Regions from separate parts of the Clostridium aromativorans genome, predicted to be linked through region 2. Evidence: a T-box and tRNA genes for the amino acid it is inferred to sense, from the RefSeq annotation. Region 2 holds a T-box; the other holds one or more tRNA genes.

Region 1 (9,445 bases), on a different contig from region 2:
ACTTTCTATAGTTCCTAATTGAATTTAATTGGGAGTAATTTGTAAAGATATTTGCATGATTTTGCACATATGTCTATGAAAATAAGAGGAGGTAAAAAAGGTGAATAAATCAGAATTAATTGCTAGTATAGCAGAAAAGTCAAAGTTAACGAAGAAAGATGCAGAGGCAGCTTTAAAGGGATTTATAGAAAGTGTAGAGGAAACACTTGAAAAAAAGGAAAAAGTTCAATTAGTTGGATTTGGAACATTTGAAGTGAGAAAAAGAGCTGCTAGAATGGGAAGGAATCCTAGAACTAAAGAGGAGATAAACATACCAGAGTCAACAGTTCCTGTATTTAAAGCGGGTAAAGAATTTAAAGATAAAGTAAATAAATAATATATTTTCAGAAAACCTGGATGAAAATCTGGGTTTTCTGCTTTAAAAAGGAGAATTTGCATGAGGTTAGATAAATATCTTAAAGTATCTAGAATAATAAAGAGAAGAACCGTTGCAAAAGAAGCCTGTGAAAGTGGAAGGGTTATAGTAAACGGTAAAGTGGCAAAACCTAGCACTGAGATCAAAGAGGGAGACGTAATAGAAATCATATATGCAAACAATAGTCTTAAAGCAAAAATTTTAAATGTTAAAAATTATGTTAAAAAGGAAGATGTTCAAAATATGTATAAAATAATTGCGGAGACAAAAGATGTGAAATAGAAAGTAATATAAATTATTCCAGCCACATATATTTATTATAGGTGGAGGGGATGTTTTATGGAGAAAAAAGAAATAAAGCTTGAAGACAAAAAGAGCCTACTAAGTCTTGAAAATAGGAAAAAGTTAATACTAACAGGTATTATTGAAGTTATAAGTTTTAATGAGGATCAAATATCGTTAAATACCAATCTTGGAATTCTTGATATTAAGGGTAAAGATTTAAAGATGAATAAATTAGATGTCCAAAATGGTGATGTTAGTATAATAGGCACTATAAATTCCTGTGTTTATATAAATAATGAGCCTAAGAAGAAAAAGCATAATTTATTGTCTAAAATGTTTAAGTAGTTAGGATTATTATGATTATATCAATAGGTGATCAGGTCAGAATTATATTGTTTAGTATTATGGCAGGAATAATAACTGGGGTGCTGTTTGATTTTTACAGGTTAATAAGGGGATTAAGTGGCTTAAATAAAATAATAATGTTTATAGAAGACACTCTATTTTGGTTGTTTACAGCTGTAATTGTATTTGTATTTTTGATGTATACTAATTATGCTTATTTAAGAATGTATGTATACATTTTATTGGCAGTGGGTATATATTTGTATTTAAAAATTTTTAGCCGCATATTTATAGGCTTTTATGAAAAATTGTTTAGAATATTGGGAAGGGTATTCAGGGTAATTTTAAATACTCTAGTATATTTTTTTCAGTACGTTATTTATATAATTAAGAAAAAAAATAAAAGAAATTATAAGAATTAACTTGAAGAAAATTAAAAATCAAATTACAATATAAATATAATGTTATTTGTGATAATTGAAGATAAGATTATGTTCTCATAGGCATCTAATATAGTTTAGATAAAAGTTTTAATTAAAGAAACTGGTGATTATTGTTGAAGATAAAGGTTAAATGGAAGAATATATTCTTTTTACTGTTAGTTTTATACATAGGCTATATATTCGTAAGCCAGCAGATTACTATGCAGAATATAAAAAAGCAAATAGTCGAGAGAAAAACTGAAGAACAAAAGCTGAAGGTAAAAAACCAAAAATTACAGGATGAAATTAAAATGTCTGCATCTGACATATATATAGAAAAATTAGCCAGAGAGAAGTTGGGTCTTATTAAACAAGGTGAAACTCCTGTAATAGATAATAATAAATGAATTATATTATAAAAAACTATAGCAGAATTTTTAAATTATATCTGCAGGATGATGGAGGATAAATAATTGTGGAAGCAGGAAAAATTTTTGGGCAAGATCCAAGAAGTCCTACTCTATTAAAACTAGAAGAGTAAAATATTAGTATATAAGTATTATTTTTAAGGAGGAGTCTTTTTAATATGACCTTGAAGGCAGGAAGCATACTAGAAGGTACGGTAGTCAATATTACTAGTTTTGGAGCCTTTGTAGAAGTTGAGGGTAAAACTGGGTTAGTCCATATATCTGAGGTATCAGATACTTATGTTAAAAATATAAGGGACTATTTAAAGGAAAAGGATAAGGTAAAAGTTAAGGTGATTTCTATCGATGATAATGGCAAGATAAGTTTATCTATGAAGCAAGTAGATCAGGATAAGAAGAGTTTGAGACCATTAGAGATAGACTGGCAAAAGGAAAATAACAAGCAAAATCAAGGCAGTTTTGAAGACAGGTTATCTAAGTTTTTAAAAGATAGTGAAGAGAGATTTCAAGACATAAAAAAACATCAGGATTCTAAAGGAAAAGGTTATAAAAAATCGTCTAATTATTGATTATAAATTTAAAGAGGTCTGCAGATGACCTCTTTTGTTTTAAAATAAAAGTTTTATAAAATTGTTGACAATATTCTATTTATCATATATAATAACTTATGTCGTCAAGTTGAGAAACTGTTAAATATTGCTGGAGTGGCGGAACAGGCAGACGCACAGGACTTAAAATCCTGCGGGCTTTAAAACCCGTACCGGTTCGATTCCGGTCTTCAGCACCAGAATAATGACGCGGGGTGGAGCAGCTGGTAGCTCGTCGGGCTCATAACCCGAAGGTCGGAGGTTCAAATCCTTTCCCCGCAACCAATTGTATATAATATGGCGGAATAGCTCAGATGGCGAGAGCATTCGGTTCATACCCGAAGTGTCATAGGTTCAATTCCTATTTCCGCTACCAATAGTAAGGACTTGTTAAATTTAACAAGTCCTTTTATGTTTAAATAATAAACATTTATACACAAAGTTCTACATTGGATTTTGTGGATTTTATAATATAAGTAGAATTATAAACATTGTAGATAAATATTGATGATTACATGTGGATAAAAAAATTTTCCAGTACATATATTAAAATTCAATGGTATTTTTTAAGCCTAATTGTCTAAAAGGAAAATTATAGAAAAAACATAGAAATTAATGTCCTAAAAAAAATATGAATACACCTCACCTTCTGACATTTATTTCCATAAGATATTGCTATAATAAAGAAAGTGATTTTATAGGGTGGGGTGATATTGATGCAATACGGAGCAGAAGTTTTTCCTTATCAACGAACAAAAAAAATAAGTAGTGAGAGGAAAAAGAGTAAATTTAAAAATCTAGATCTTATTATTAAACTGGCATTTTACTTTTTAGCAGGTTTCTTAGTGGGAAGAGTTATGATGGTAAATCTTATGGCACCTTTTGGAATAGCATTTTTCATATCAATAGCGGCGTGTGAAAAGCAGATACCTTCACTAGCAGCAGCTCTTGGCACGCTTCTCGGATATATATCTATATATGGAAATGTAAAGTATTTACCAGTATACTGTACAATAACTGTCACATTAGCTTTGTTGAATTATATTTTAAAAAGTATAGATAAAAATAAGAAGCTTGTTTGGTTGTTTTCAACTACATTTTTAGAATTCTTTTTTTATAAACTTATTGTAGTTAAATTAACTGCTGGAGTAGCTGCATTTAATTCCGTTTTTGAAATTCTATGTATCTTCTCATTATATTATATTATTAGCTATTCTATAATATGCTTTAAAAAATCAAAAACGCGGCATTTATATAACAGTGAAGAGATAATTAGCATGGCTATAACTATATCTTTAATTATAGCGGGAACTTGGGGAAGCAGTATAGGCGGAATATCCATTAGGAATATAATAGCCTTGAGTTTTATTCTCATATTAGGTTATGTAAAAGGAAGTACTTCAGGTGCAGCAGCAGGGGTGGCAATGGGAACTATTATAGGAGTTACCTCTAATGATGTGATAATTTACACTGCAGTTTATGGGTTATGTGGGCTTGTATCAGGTGTATTTAGAGAAACAGGTAAATGGTTTAGTGGTTCAGCTTATATTGTAGCCTTTGCTATATTGAAGATGTATTCTAATATAGGTGCCGAATTTAAAATTATAGAGGTAATTATAAGCTGCATTATATTCCTTGCCATACCTAAAGGAATATATAAAAAGGTGGAATTGGAGTTGGATTGCCGGAAAAAGCAGGAATATTTAAAAGAAAATTATGCAGGCAAAATCAAATCTATTTTCACAAAAAAATTGGACAACTTCTCTGGTGTGCTTGTTAATATGTCATCTGTTCTAGCTGAACTGGCTGAAAATGATAAACTGGCTATGAAAAATAAGAGCAGTGCTCTTGTGGAAAATTTAGCAGATAGGGTTTGCACGAGCTGTGATATGAAGTCCATGTGCTGGAGAAGAGAAACTTTTTATACCTATAATGCATTTGTGGAATTAATACAAAATTATCAGGAAAATAAAAAACATATTCCAGAGGAAATTCAAAGGAAATGTATTAAGCGAACCCTTCTAATGAAAAATACTGAGGAAATCATAAACAATTATATTGTGGATGAGATGTGGAGAATAAGACTGGGAGAATGCAGGGAACTTCTAGCGTCTCAGATAGAAAACATGGGCAGAACAGTGGCAGAAATAGCGGAAGATTTTGATTCTGATATAAAATTTAATCCTGAAATTGAAAATGATATCCGAAGAATTTTAAATAAGGAAAATATACGTTATAAAGATGTATTTTGTTTTAATGATAGAAAAAATCATCTAATTGTGAATTTATCTATGGAAGCTTGTGGAGGGAAACAAAAGTGCATGAAGGATGTGCTGCCACTTATAAATAGTGTTTCAGGCAAATTAATGTGTGTAAATGATAAGGGGTGCAATATAAATTATTCTATGGGTACCTGCAGTATAACTTTTGAGGAAATGCCTAAATATCATGTAGCAACTTATGTCAGTGGAAATTGCAAAGATGGTGAAAAATATAATGGAGATAGTTATAGCTTTGGCAAATTGCCAGACGGGACATATATGACAATAATAAGTGATGGCATGGGTTCGGGGCCTCAGGCAGGTCAAGAGAGCACTGCTACAGTTGAACTTATAGAAAAGTTTACTAATTCAGGGTTTAAAAAAATGACTGCCATTAATACAGTGAATTCTATCATGGGTATTAAATTTAATGAGGATGAAAAATTTTCCACTTTGGATTTAAGTAGTGTGAATTTATATGAAGGGGAGATAAATTTTATAAAGATGGGGGCAGCAGCTAGCTTTATAAAAAGGGGAGATGACATAATAGTTATAAAATCCAAAACTCTTCCTATAGGGGTATTGGATAAACCGGATATAGATATAACCGACAAAAGAATAATTAATGGAGATTTTGTAGTAATGGTAAGTGATGGAGTACTGGATTATGACAGTGAAACTACGGGGAATTTTCAGTGGATGGTGGAATTTTTAAAAAAGTTGGATTGCACAGATCCAAAAGAAATGTGTCAGAAAATAATTGACAGAGCTAAAGAATTGTCTGGCGGAAAAATAAAGGATGATATGACAGTGATAGTTGAAAAAATATATAGTCTTTATTAATGGGATATGATGATGATAGAATTGAGAATTTTTTATATTATAAGAGTTGGGCTGTTGATGATTTATAGGATCAACAGCCTAAATAGGTAGTATACTATTTGACCACAAAAAATAATATATTTATGGTATAATGTAATAACATATTATGATAAAGATTTTTGATTTGGGAAGTGCTTGTTTTGATAGAATCTGTATTGAATACTATAAAAAAAAATAAGATGTTTAATAGCAATGATAAAGTAATAGTGGCTGTGTCGGGAGGGCCAGATTCTATATGCCTGTTACATATATTATATATTTTACGTAAGAAATTAAATATTACACTGGTTGCAGCCCATGTAAATCATTGTCTGAGGGGTATTGAGGCTGATGAGGATGAATTATATGTAAAAAGATTTTGTAAAAACCTAGAAATTGAATTTAAAAGCTTAAAGATAGATATAGATAGTATAGCTAAAAAGAGGAATATTTCCTGTGAAAGTGCAGGAAGAGAAGAAAGATATAAGTTTTTTAAAAGACTTAAAATTGAGCTGGGAGCTCAAAAGATAGCTATAGCACATAATGCTAATGATCAGGCAGAAACGATCTTAATGAGAATTATAAGGGGAGCTGGATTAAATGGACTTATTGGGATAAGACCGATAAGAGATGACATCTTTGTAAGACCACTAATACATAATACCAGAACTGAAATTGAAAAATATTGCAGTGATAATAACCTTCAACCCAGAGTTGATAAGACTAATTTTGAAACGGTATATTCCAGAAACAAAATAAGATTAGAGCTTATACCATATATACAGAAAAATTTTAATAAGGATATAATTGAAGTATTAAATAGATTTTCGGAGACAATAAAAGTAGATAATGACTATTTAGAATATATTTCAAGGGAAAAATTTAAAAAATATTGTGATATAAAGCCAGAAAAGGTTATAATATTTAAGGAGGCATTTTTAGAGAAAAAAGCCATATTAACTAGAATAGTTAGGTTTTCATTAAAAAGTATAGCTAAAAGTTTGATAGACTTTGAAAAAGTTCATATACTTGGCATAATAGATATTCAAAAACATTCCACAGGTAAAGAGCTGATGCTTCCGCATAATATTTTAGCAGTGAATGACTATGGTAATATAATAATAAGAAAAAATACAATGAAAACTAATAAATTCTGCTCGGAACAATATAAATTGAAAATTGGGTGCAATTACATTCCGAATATTAATTCAAGAATCTATTTGAAACTAACTGACATGGGAGGATATGTGAGCTATAATCAAAATAGGTTTATTCAATATTTTGATTATGATAAGATACAGGGAGATATAGTGTTGAGGAATAGAAAAAAGGGGGATAGGATAATACCACTTGGAATGACAGGGAAAAAGAAACTAAAAGATCTTTTTATAGATTTAAAGGTACCCAAAGACACAAGGGATAACGTCCAATTAATATGTTTTGGCGACAAAATTGGATGGGTAGTTGGATATAGAATAAGTGAACTTTTTAAAGTTGATAAAAATAGTAAAACCATTTTAACTATAGGATTTGAAAGCGGGGAACTATAAATCATGAGTACTATAAGTGATGATATTAGAGAAGTATTGCTTGATGAGAACACGATAAAAGGAAAAGTTAGGGAAATAGGAAAAAAAGTAAGTAGAGATTATGAGGGCAAAGATCTATTGCTGGTGGGTATATTAAAAGGATCAGTCCCATTTATGGCAGATTTGCTGAGACAGATAACTATTCCATGTAGTATGGATTTTATGGCGGTTTCCAGTTATGGAAACTCTACGAAAAGTTCAGGTGTTGTAAGAATTTTAAAAGATTTGGATTATGAAATAGAAGGTAAGTATGTGTTGATAGTGGAGGATATTATAGATTCAGGTACAACTTTGGCATATTTAGTTGATTATTTAAAAGGCAGGAAAGCTAAAAGCATAGAAATAGCTTCTCTCTTAAATAAGGCTGAAAGAAGAAAAGTCAATGTTAAAGTTAAATATATAGGATTTGAAGTCCCCGATTACTTCTTAGTAGGATACGGATTGGATTATGCAGAAAAATATAGGAATTTTCCATATATTGGTATATTAAAGGAGGAAGTTTATAAATAATTAGCATTAAAATTTATTGTAAAGAGATATTACTTATGATACAATTTTACAGTATTAAACTGGAAAGAGAGGGGGGCCTTTAATGAAAAAATTTTCAAGTGCAACGGCCTGGGTTATAGTTTTTATATTAGTAATTCTTGCTGCATTACTATTATTGAGAACCGATAATAATTCAGTATCTATTACTTTCAATGATTTTCAAAAGGATTGGTTAAATAACGATATAAAAAGTTTTCAACTTAGAGAAGATAAAATGACAGTTCAAGGAAGTTTAAAAGATGGAACACCTTATGAAACTGTAGTTCCATCTGAAAGACTGTTTCAATTTATAGGAGAACATCCTAAAGATGGTGAAGTTCAAGAAATGTACGTCAAGCCAGCTACAATGCCCATGTGGGTTCAGTATTTACCTACAGTTCTGGTAATACTTATGCTTGTGGCATTTTGGTTCATGTTTATTCAGCAGTCGCAAGGCGGTGGAGGGAACCGGAATGTTATGAATTTTGGTAAGAGTAGAGCTAAGATGGCGGCTCCGGATAAGAAAAAAGTGACTTTCGCAGATGTTGCGGGGGCAGATGAAGAAAAAGAAGAACTAGCGGAAATAGTGGATTTCCTAAAGCAGCCTAAGAGATATATAGAGATGGGAGCTAGGATACCTAAGGGAGTTTTACTCGTAGGGCCTCCAGGAACGGGTAAAACACTTTTGGCAAAGGCAATATCCGGTGAGGCAGGGGTACCATTTTTTAGCATATCGGGTTCTGATTTTGTAGAGATGTTTGTTGGTGTAGGTGCTTCTAGGGTAAGAGATTTATTTGAGCAGGCAAAGAAAAATTCACCTTGTATAGTGTTTATAGATGAAATAGATGCAGTTGGACGGCAAAGAGGAGCTGGACTTGGTGGAGGTCACGATGAAAGGGAGCAGACTCTAAATCAACTATTGGTTGAGATGGATGGATTTGGCGCTAATGAAGGAATAATAATGATAGCGGCTACAAATAGACCTGATATACTGGATCCTGCCTTGTTAAGACCTGGAAGATTTGATAGACAGATATTGGTGGGTGCTCCAGATGTCAAGGGAAGAGAGGAAATATTAAAAGTTCATTCCAGGAATAAGCATTTATCCGATGAGGTGAAATTGGATGTTTTGGCAAAGAGGACTCCAGGGTTTACTGGTGCTGATTTAGAAAACCTGATGAATGAATCTGCTCTTTTGGCAGTTAGAAAAAATAAAACTTTAATTGGAATGGATGAATTGGAAGAAGCAGTAACTAGAGTTATAGCAGGCCCTGAGAAGAAAAGTAAGGTTATTGATGAAGAAGATAGAAGACTTACTGCATACCATGAGGCAGGTCATGCAGTGGTTATGAAGCTTTTACCTAATTCAGATCCGGTTCATCAGATAAGCATAATACCAAGAGGAATGGCTGGCGGATATACCATGCACCTACCTGAAAAAGACAGCTCCTATATGTCAAAAGCAAAGTTGGAAGATGAAATTGTAGGGCTTCTAGGAGGAAGAGTGGCAGAAAAGTTAGTTATCGGTGATATTAGTACTGGAGCTAAAAATGATATTGAGAGAGCTACGACTATAGCTAGAAAGATGGTAATGGATTATGGAATGAGTGATCTTGGACCTATTGCCTTTGGCTCGGGGCATGATGAGGTGTTTTTAGGAAGGGATTTGGGAAAAGGTAAGAATTATAGTGAAGAAGTAGCTTTTGAAATAGATAAGGAAATAA
Region 2 (9,445 bases):
TCTGCATCATGTTCATTTAAATGAAGAAAATCGTTTTTTATAGCAGCGTAACCACAGTTATCACATACCCATACGTCATAAAAATAGGGATTTATTATAGAATACCTTATAAAAAAATCTGAATCCCTTTTTGTTATCCTGTATGAAGATTTTTTAATGGCCCTGGCATTAAAGGAATTTTCACAGACAGGACAGGTTATTTTTCTATCGTACAACATGGATTTTTGCTTGTCTTTTGATTTTAAACTTTCTGGATTTAAGGATATTTCTCTAGACATATTCTATCACCTTTACTATTGATCATATAAATTTTATAATATAAATTAACCCTCTTTAACCATTATATCAAAAATTTAGTTAAAATAATAGTTCTTAAACTTTCCATATTTTTGATATAATAGTATTATTGTACTAGATGAATTAATTTTATAATATCTGTTAGGGGTGATTTATGTGGCAATAAGAGAGTGGAAGACATTTCTACTACCATATAATCAAGCTGTTGAGGAATTGAAGGTAAAATTTAGGAGCATAAGAAAAGAGTATAGGAGAAAAAATGAATATTCACCTATAGAGTTTGTTACAGGAAGAGTAAAGGAAATATCAAGTATACTGGAAAAGGCAAATAAGTTTAATATACCCTTGGATAGAATAGGATATGAAATGGAGGATATAGCAGGAATCAGAATAATGTGCCAGTTTGTAGATGATATAAGTAAAGTAGTTAATATAGTTAGAAATAGAAAAGATATGGAGATAATGTATGAAAAGGACTATATAACCAATGTAAAAGAAAGTGGTTATAGAAGCTATCATATGGTGATCAAGTATCCCGTGAATATGTCGGATGGGGAGGTTGAGATATTAGCTGAATTTCAAATAAGAACACTGGCAATGAATTTTTGGGCTACTGCGGAACATTCTCTAAATTATAAATATAAACATGATATACCAGATGCCATTAAATTAAAATTGAAAAGTGCGGCAGATGCTGCATTTCAACTTGATGAACAAATGCTTGAAATCAAGGATGAAATAAAAGATGCACAAAAGCTGTTTGAGGTAAAATCCAGTCTGGTCTCGGATATAATGAATAACATATTGACACTGTCATCTATGGGTAAATTAACTGAAGCTACCAGATATCAGATGCAGTTAAATAAACTGACTGAAGAGGGAGAAGTCTTTGAATTGTCTAATTTATTACATTCTACAGAGAAGGCGCTTCAAGTATATAAATAAAATTGAATTATTTTTAAATAGTAAAAGGGCAGCTAAAGCTGCCCTTTTACTGAATTATTTTGCAACTATATTTACAAGTCTTCCTTTTACTACTATGACTTTTTTTACATCCTTACCTTCTAACAAAGGTTTGATATTTTGACTTGAAAGAGATAATTTCTCTATTTCTTTTTCATTTAAATTTGTAGGAATATTTATCTTGGATCGTATCTTCCCATTTATCTGTATAGCCATTTCAACTTCATCTTTTATAAGAGCATCTGGATTAAATTCAGGCCATTTTTCATTGAATATGGAGTAGTCCATACCTAAATTCTCCCACTGATCTTCTGAAAAATGGGGGGCAAAAGGAGCTAGGATTTTTATAAAATCAAGTATGCTGTCTTTTAACAGGGGTAAATTCTTTTTATCCTCCTGGGTGTATTTTGAAAGAGCATTTGTAAACTCCATAATTCTGGCAATAGCTGTATTGAATTGAAATTTGCCGGCATCTTCCGACACGGATTTTATCGAAAAATTTCTTACATAGTTTAATTCTTTTTCCGCACTGTCCATGGAAGTCTTGCTGTTATCTTTATTTTTAAGTATTTCTTTTATAGAATTTACGAGTCTCTCTATTCTGTCTACAAATCTATCCATGGATTTAATGCCGTCTTCACTCCAGGCACCACCTTCTGCGTAATCAAATCCAAACATCAGATACATTCTAAATACGTCAGAACCGTATTGTTGTATGCAGCTGTCTGGAGATATGGTGTTGCCTTTGGATTTACTCATTTTCTGACCGTCAGGCCCAAGTATTATACCCTGATGTCTTAAAGACAGAAAAGGTTCGTCGAAATTTAGAAATCCCATATCCCTGAGTGCCTTGGTGATAAATCTGGCATATAGAAGGTGCATGCATGCATGTTCCGGACCGCCCACATACATATCCACAGGCAGCATTTTATCTATTGTGTCTTTGTCAAAAGCCTGTTTATCGTTTTTATTGTCTGCATATCTTAAGTAGTACCAGGAAGAGCATACAAAGGTATCAAGAGTGTCAGCCTCTCTCCTGGCAGGACCTCCACAGTGAGGACAGGTTGTATTTATAAATTCTTTTGATTTTAAAAGAGGTGATTTCCCATCAGGAGAAAATTCCACATTATAAGGAAGTCTTACGGGAAGCTCATCTTCTGGTACCGGAACTACTCCACATTTATCACAATATATTATTGGAATAGGAGTTCCCCAATATCTTTGTCTTGATACAAGCCAGTCTCTCAGCCTGTAATTTACTGTGCCAGAACCCATCCCCATTTTCTCCAGTTCTTTAGTTACAGCTTTTTTACCTTCCACAGTGGATAATCCATTGAATTTACCGCTGTTAATCATCTTCCCGTATTCTACATATGGAAGAGAATCTCCTCCCTCTATAACTCTTTCGATAGGAAGCTTATATTTTGTGGCAAATTCATAATCTCTTTCATCGTGAGCTGGAACTGCCATTACGGCACCAGTGCCGTAAGTGTTGAGTACGTAATCTCCTACCCATATGGGAACTTCTCTACCATTTATGGGATTTATGGCGTAGGAACCAGTAAATACACCGGTTTTTTCTCTTGTTATGGATTGCCTTTCAATATCAGTTTGTTTTTTTGCCTGTTCCTTATATTTTTCAACTTCATCTTTATAGACATTTTTAGTTACTTTATCTACTAAATTATTTTCGGGAGATATGACTACATAAGTGACACCAAATAGTGTATCCACCCTGGTAGTAAATACACTGAATTCTAAAGAAGAATCTGCCACCTTAAAAGTTACATTAGTACCTGTGGATTTGCCTATCCAATGCCTTTGCATGGCCTTTGTCTTTGATGGCCAATCTATTATATCCAGATCCTGAAGCAGTTCCTCTGCATAGTCTGTGATTTTGAAAAACCATTGGGTTAAATCCTTTTTAGTTACCTCAGTGCCGCAGCGTTCACAGCAGCCTTCCTTTACCTGTTCATTGGCGAGTACTGTTTTACAGCTGGGACACCAGTTCACAGGTGCATTTTTTCTGTAAGCTAATCCATGTTTGTATAACTGTAAAAATAGCCATTGATTCCATCTGTAGTAATCAGGATGACAGGTAATGACTTCATTTTCCCAGTTGAACATGGCACCCATGGATTTAAGCTGTTTTTCCATGGTTTCAATGTTTTTTTCAGTGGAGTCTTTTGGATGAATTCCGGTTTTTATAGCATAGTTCTCAGCGGGAAGGCCAAAGGCGTCAAATCCCATGGGTTGAAATACATTGTATCCCTGCATTCTTTTCAGTCTGGCCCAGGAATCTACAGGAGCATAGTTGAACCAATGACCTGCATGTAGCTGGCTGCCAGATGGATAGGAGAACATCTCCAATACATATAATTTATTATTTAGATTATTTTTATCAAATTTATAGAGCTCTGTTTCTTCCCATTTTTTTTGCCATTTTTTATCAGTTTCAACACTATACATAAAATCTTCTCCTTTGCTCATAATTTTATAATTAAACTTTATCATTGATGCACAATTAAAAAAGCCTTTCGTCTCTAGAATTTTAAGAGACGAAAAGCTAAATTTCCGCGGTACCACTCTAATTAAATCAATAAGTTGATTTCCCTTAAAAGATAACGGCTTTTTTACCGTATCTGATTTTTCAGATAAGCTCTTAAGGTGAGTTCATATCATCTTCACGCTGTTTTTCACCTGACAACAGCTCTCTTTAGTGGTATATGAGAATACTACTACTCCTTATTCAAAGCTTTATATTGACTTATTTCACATTTTATAATATTAAGTAATGTTTTGTCAAGAATTAATTTAAAAAATTGTTAAAAAAGAACTCTTTATAAAGAGTTCTTTTTTGGCTGCCCATGCTGGATTCGAACCAACACATGCCTGTTCCAGAGACAGGTGCCTTACCGTTTGGCTAATGGGCACTGTTATGTGAATCTCAACACTAAATATTATATCATCAAAAATTCATATGTCAATAGTATACATACGGAATTTGTATTATTTTAGTCCTTTAGCTAAATATTTGTTTATATAGTTTATAAATAGAGTTAAAAGGTAATCATATATTAAAAATGCTATCTGCCATCCTGCTATAATTATATAAAAGTGAAAATTTATTTTTAAAAGTCCAGGGAAGAACAAACTGTATATTAAAAGTAGTAAAACTGTGCATAAGTTAAAAAAAACCAGCTTAACTATGATTTCAAAAGGTAATTTTCTCAACTTTTCAATATAATATTTAGTAAATCCGTAGAGACCAAAAAATATTATATAAGCTATTACTGTTATTTTTAATCCGCATATAAGTAAAGATAAAAGCGAAGTGGCAGCATAAACTGTAAAGGCATTTTTCAAATTTGTAATCAGTACAGCCAGGGGGATGAGCAATGAGGATAAAGCCAGTATAAAGCCTTGATTTAAAGGAACTATACTGCTTATATAGATCAGAATAACGCCCATGGTAGTTAAAAGTCCCCCTTTAGCTATATTAGAAGCTGCATTTGTTTTTTCTGCCATTTTAAAATCACCTCGTCAATTCGTTAATTATTAGCAACCGCCGCAATCTCCACCACCGCAAAGACAATCCAGACAGTATAGGGTAGCACAGATGTTGCATATGTCAGGATCTCTTCTCTGGTTTCCATAATAAGGCTGTCTGTAGGAACTGTTCATTCCGGATAATCTATTTAAGGCACTTTGGTATTTAAAATTATTTGGGTCTAACCTGCAGGCAGTACTCAGGTTGTTATAGGCATCATTATACCAGCCTTTTCTCATATTTAAGATTCCCATAAGATAGTTCCATTCAGCATCTCTTGTACCCATTCTTAAAAGTTCCGATTCAGCATCTCTAAAATTACCGCTGTTGATATTATTCTCTACAGATTGATACATGGCAGAGCCATTTCCGCTGTGGGAATTGTCGTCTGTATTCTCATAGCTGTTGTTTGGATTATTTTTCATCAGATAGTCGTAAGCTTCATTTATTTCTCTCATTTTACTTTCGGCTAAATCCCTTAATGGATTATTGTCATATTGATCGGGATGATATTTTTTAGCCAGATTTCTGTAAGCCTTTTTTATTTCCTCTTTTGAAGCATTTTCTTTTACTTCAAGTACTTCATATGGATTTTTCATCTTTGTAAACGCCCCTTCTAAAAACTTTATCCATTTTATCTAAAAGTCCATATTGTATTATGTTGTAAAGTAATTCTTCATTTCTTTTTACAGGAAGTGCCTTAAAAGCATTCATGCATTGTGCGGCACAGGTGCCTAAAATAAAATCTATTCTCGTTTCTATACGTTTTGAAAATTCTTCGAAATGTAGATTTTCGCTATTGAAGCAGTGATTTATGGCATTGAATTTTCCGTGGCTCATATCTGTATTTAAATCGTCCAATGCATCGATAATATATATCCATTTTCCAAGATTATACCCGAGAAAATAAAGATCATTTTTGACGGTATCTTTTTTAGAGGAACTTAATATAAAACCGGTGAGCTCTCCAAAGGGATGAGCCAGGAGATCTATGGATCTGTTTTCCAGATTTTTTTCTAGCTTGTATAAATTTTGAAGTTTGTCGTTTATAATCTGAAAATTTTTCTTGAAATCTTCAGGCATAGAACTCAGGTAGCTTCTTAAATAAGAAGACAGTATCTTGCTCTTTATAGACATATCGTCATTTGTGTCATCTAGAAGTTTGAAATAGGTAAGAGATATATTGCAAAAAGCTGCATATTTTAAAGAAGTATTATCCTTTAAAATGATTTTTTTCTTCATAGGATGAAGAACACATCTTTTTTTAGTATAAATTTGTCTACCGTCTTCCAGAGAATCTAAAAGTATTGCTAGAAAAGTCATGTCATAATTCAAAAAAATCCTGGGAATATTTCCAATGTTATGTTTAATAGATCTGCATAATCCGCAGTAATATGCTTTGAATTTTTCGTAATCTTTTATTTTAAGTTCCATTTTATAAGGAGTTACATAACCAAACATATATTCACCTATTTAGTATTAAAGTATTTTGCAGCATTCAAAATTGTGTATCCTTGTGCAGTATTTCATATATAGTTTTGGAAGTGGTGTCTTTTATGGAATATCCCAGTAAATCAACTATTTCAACAAGCTCGCTGTCATTTTTGGTCTCTATTTCTACATAGGCAAATGGACAGAATGATCTATCGTTTATGTCTATTTCAATTAAGCTGTCTTTGTATTTATAGCTTTCCCTATATTTGCTTATTGATTGCAGTAATTTTAATCCAAGGGATTCAAAAATCTTTTTACCAGCTTTCCAGTCTGATATTTCTGTTTCATTTTCTTCCATTACTTTATATTTTTTCTGACTTAAAAGTTTTTTTGTAGTCATATAAAAATGATTGGAATTATGTATTAAATCCTCCACTATCCTTATTCGAGCATAACCTCTGCCTTTTATCAATTTTCTGTCTTCAAAGTCGTATATGTAATTTGTCTGATTTTCCATTTTAACTTTTAAAGCTGCGGCATTGCTCAGCCTCAAGCGTATATTATCGGGTTCTATTTTTATTATTCTTGTTTCACACTCTTTTATATAAGCTCACCTCCTGGTGCTGCAGATTGCTACTATTTGAATTATACCATAAAAATCAATCGTCAAAAATTAATTATGTAAAAATTAAGTTCATTATGAGTATAAAAAATCAGGAGACTTTCTTAGATTCATGGAAGGTCTCCTAAATATTCATATATATGTGATTTTTTATGCTAGAGAATTTTCCGAACCCAGTACATTTTCTATTTTGTCTTCCACCACTTTTTGTACAGCATCTCTTCCAGCGCCCAGATATTTTCTAGGATCAAAAATTTTTGGGCTGTCGCCGAAAGTTTTTCTTACAGCAGCAGTCATGGCCAATCTCAAATCCGTATCCACATTTATTTTGCAGACTGCCATGGAAGAAGCTTTTCTGAGCATTTCTACAGGGATTCCCTTGGCACCGCTTAAGTCCCCACCGTATTTATTACAGGTTGCCACAGCATTTTGATCTACAGATGAAGCTCCGTGCAGGACTATGGGGAAATTAGGCAGTTTGTTCTGAACTTCCTCCAGTATGTCGAATCTCAACTTAGGTTTGAAATTTGGCGGAAATTTATATGCCCCGTGAGAAGTACCTATGGCTATAGCCAGGGAATCCACGCCTGTTTTATCTACAAAATCAGCTGCCTGATCTGGATCCGTATACGTGTGTTTTGATGCAGATACGTCATCTTCAACTCCTGCAAGAATGCCAAGTTCTGCTTCTACTACCACGCCGTACTCATGGGCGTATTTCACGACTTCTTTAGTTTTTGATATATTTTCTTCATAATCCAAATGCGATCCGTCAAACATCACCGATGTAAAACCTGTTTCCACACATAGTTTTACAGTTTCAAAATCAGGGCCGTGATCCAGATGGAGGGCAAGGTCAATTCCGGTTTCTTCTATGGCGGCATCCACCATGGCTTTTAAGTATTTTGGACCTGCATATTTTAATGCACCTGCGGAGCACTGTAAAATAACAGCAGAATTTTTAGCTTTTGCTCCATTTACCACACCTTGAATTATCTCCATGTTGTTGATGTTGAAAGCACCTATTGAATATTTACCATCGTATGCCTTCTTGAACATATTCTTAGTAGTAACTAATGCCATTTAATATTCCACCTTTCAATAATAAAATATTTTATGTTAAAAAATTATATTTGTTGTTTATTCACCTTATATTATAAACTATTAATTGTTGTTTTTCATAGTGACATTGTAGTCTTTGAAGAAAATTATTTGCAGTATTTAACATAAATCTGCAAAAATTAGAGTAGATTTTGAATATTTAACCGCTGCATTTCAAGTATATGTTCCAGTGAATTCTGTATTATATTTGTAGAGGACAGGGATTCCTCCGAATTTTTATAAAGTATATGGTTCATGAGTTTATAGGATTCATTATTAATATCTTCCATTTCATCATGATCTGAGAAAATAGACAGTTTTGGAGAATATTTTTTCCACTCCGCCATAAAATCCTGAGAACTTTTATAAGCTTCATTCCAGGAGTTTAATTGGATTGACTTTTCTATCTGCATACTTGAATTTTGCAATCTTGTGCATATGGAATTTAGATAATTTATTGAAAATATTATACAAAAAATCATCAGCATAAATATGGAAAAAGATATTATTGTACTTTTCATGTAATCACGTCCTATTCATTTTTTTCTTTTAACTGGCAGTAAAATTTCCCTTTTGAATCCAGCATGGCCACGAGAACGTCTTTTGCAGAAGATATGCTGTTTTTTTTCATCATCTGGTTTAACCAGGTTTCATCTTTTTTTGCTGTAATTAAATTTTTAAAATTTATTTTGCCGTCTAATATGAGGGTTATAGGTAAACCTTCCTGGGCTGGTTTTATCTTTAAATCCTGTTTAGTTGAGGGAGAGAGTTCTGTTTTGGGTATGACAGAAAGCTGGCCGCTGGTCTCAAGTATAGCATATTCTATATCTGACAGATTGAAATATCCCTGCATTCTCAATTCTTCCATTAAATTGTTTATATTAAATTTTTCATCTGTCAGTTTCTTTAAGTCCAATTTGCCTTTATTGATCAATATACTTGGTTTGCCGCTGAAAATAAACCTCATTTTTTCACTCTTAAGCTGCAGAAGTCCCAGTAGAGTTTGAAGGGTCAAAAGAGTTATTATGGGGATTATACCGTGTGTTATAGATATTCTGGTGTCCTGCATGGGAAGAGATGCCAATTCAGATATCATTATTGCCACGGCTAATTCAAAGGGTTCCATTTCTCCTATTTGCTTTTTACCCATAAGTCTCATGGATACTACCACAAGTAAATATAATATAATTGTTCTAATAAGTACTGTAAACATAAAACATCACATCGCCTTTCAGGTTAAATACTTTTAAATTTTTTACTTATTTATATTCTTACATTAATATAAAAAAATATGAGTAAAATGAGAACATTTCCGGGCAAATATGAAGTATAATAATAATGACACTAAATTGAGGGGATGAAGTTATGAATGAACTGGCTACTGACTTGAGGTATAGAAATACCAATACCTTGAGAAGCAGAGAAGAGAATATGTTAAACCTTAAATTGGGATGCAAAAGTATTAAAGTAAAATATAA

What was found. The T-box of region 2 lies ahead of leuS (leucine--tRNA ligase). A T-box ahead of a tRNA ligase gene usually reads a tRNA of that ligase, here a tRNA-Leu.
Region 1: it encodes a tRNA-Leu, which carries the amino acid that the T-box ahead of leuS (leucine--tRNA ligase) is inferred to sense. The anticodon was not compared.

What each region holds. Positions count from the first base shown of each region.
Region 1 is NZ_JAJJPB010000005.1:135,576-145,020, forward strand. It holds gene LN736_RS06670 (HU family DNA-binding protein) at 101-376, shown strand; gene LN736_RS06675 (RNA-binding S4 domain-containing protein) at 437-697, shown strand; gene yabP (sporulation protein YabP) at 755-1,045, shown strand; gene yabQ (spore cortex biosynthesis protein YabQ) at 1,057-1,467, shown strand; gene LN736_RS06690 (FtsB family cell division protein) at 1,602-1,874, shown strand; gene LN736_RS06695 (S1 domain-containing RNA-binding protein) at 2,054-2,464, shown strand; tRNA gene LN736_RS06700 (tRNA-Leu) at 2,594-2,682, shown strand; tRNA gene LN736_RS06705 (tRNA-Met) at 2,692-2,767, shown strand; tRNA gene LN736_RS06710 (tRNA-Met) at 2,782-2,858, shown strand; gene spoIIE (stage II sporulation protein E) at 3,199-5,586, shown strand; gene tilS (tRNA lysidine(34) synthetase TilS) at 5,766-7,154, shown strand; gene hpt (hypoxanthine phosphoribosyltransferase) at 7,158-7,703, shown strand; gene ftsH (ATP-dependent zinc metalloprotease FtsH) at 7,786-9,445, shown strand, end outside.
Region 2 is NZ_JAJJPB010000001.1:386,337-395,781, reverse strand. It holds gene LN736_RS01895 (DUF2225 domain-containing protein) at 1-278, opposite strand, end outside; gene LN736_RS01890 (GTP pyrophosphokinase) at 454-1,242, shown strand; gene leuS (leucine--tRNA ligase) at 1,297-3,729, opposite strand; T-box leader at 3,812-4,022, opposite strand; tRNA gene LN736_RS01880 (tRNA-Gln) at 4,119-4,193, opposite strand; gene LN736_RS01875 (hypothetical protein) at 4,270-4,788, opposite strand; gene LN736_RS01870 (J domain-containing protein) at 4,819-5,409, opposite strand; gene LN736_RS01865 (DUF5685 family protein) at 5,393-6,271, opposite strand; gene LN736_RS01860 (class IV adenylate cyclase) at 6,309-6,848, opposite strand; gene fba (class II fructose-1,6-bisphosphate aldolase) at 7,017-7,949, opposite strand; gene LN736_RS01850 (DUF4363 family protein) at 8,108-8,488, opposite strand; gene LN736_RS01845 (DUF421 domain-containing protein) at 8,500-9,180, opposite strand; gene LN736_RS01840 (nucleoside kinase) at 9,399-9,445, shown strand, end outside.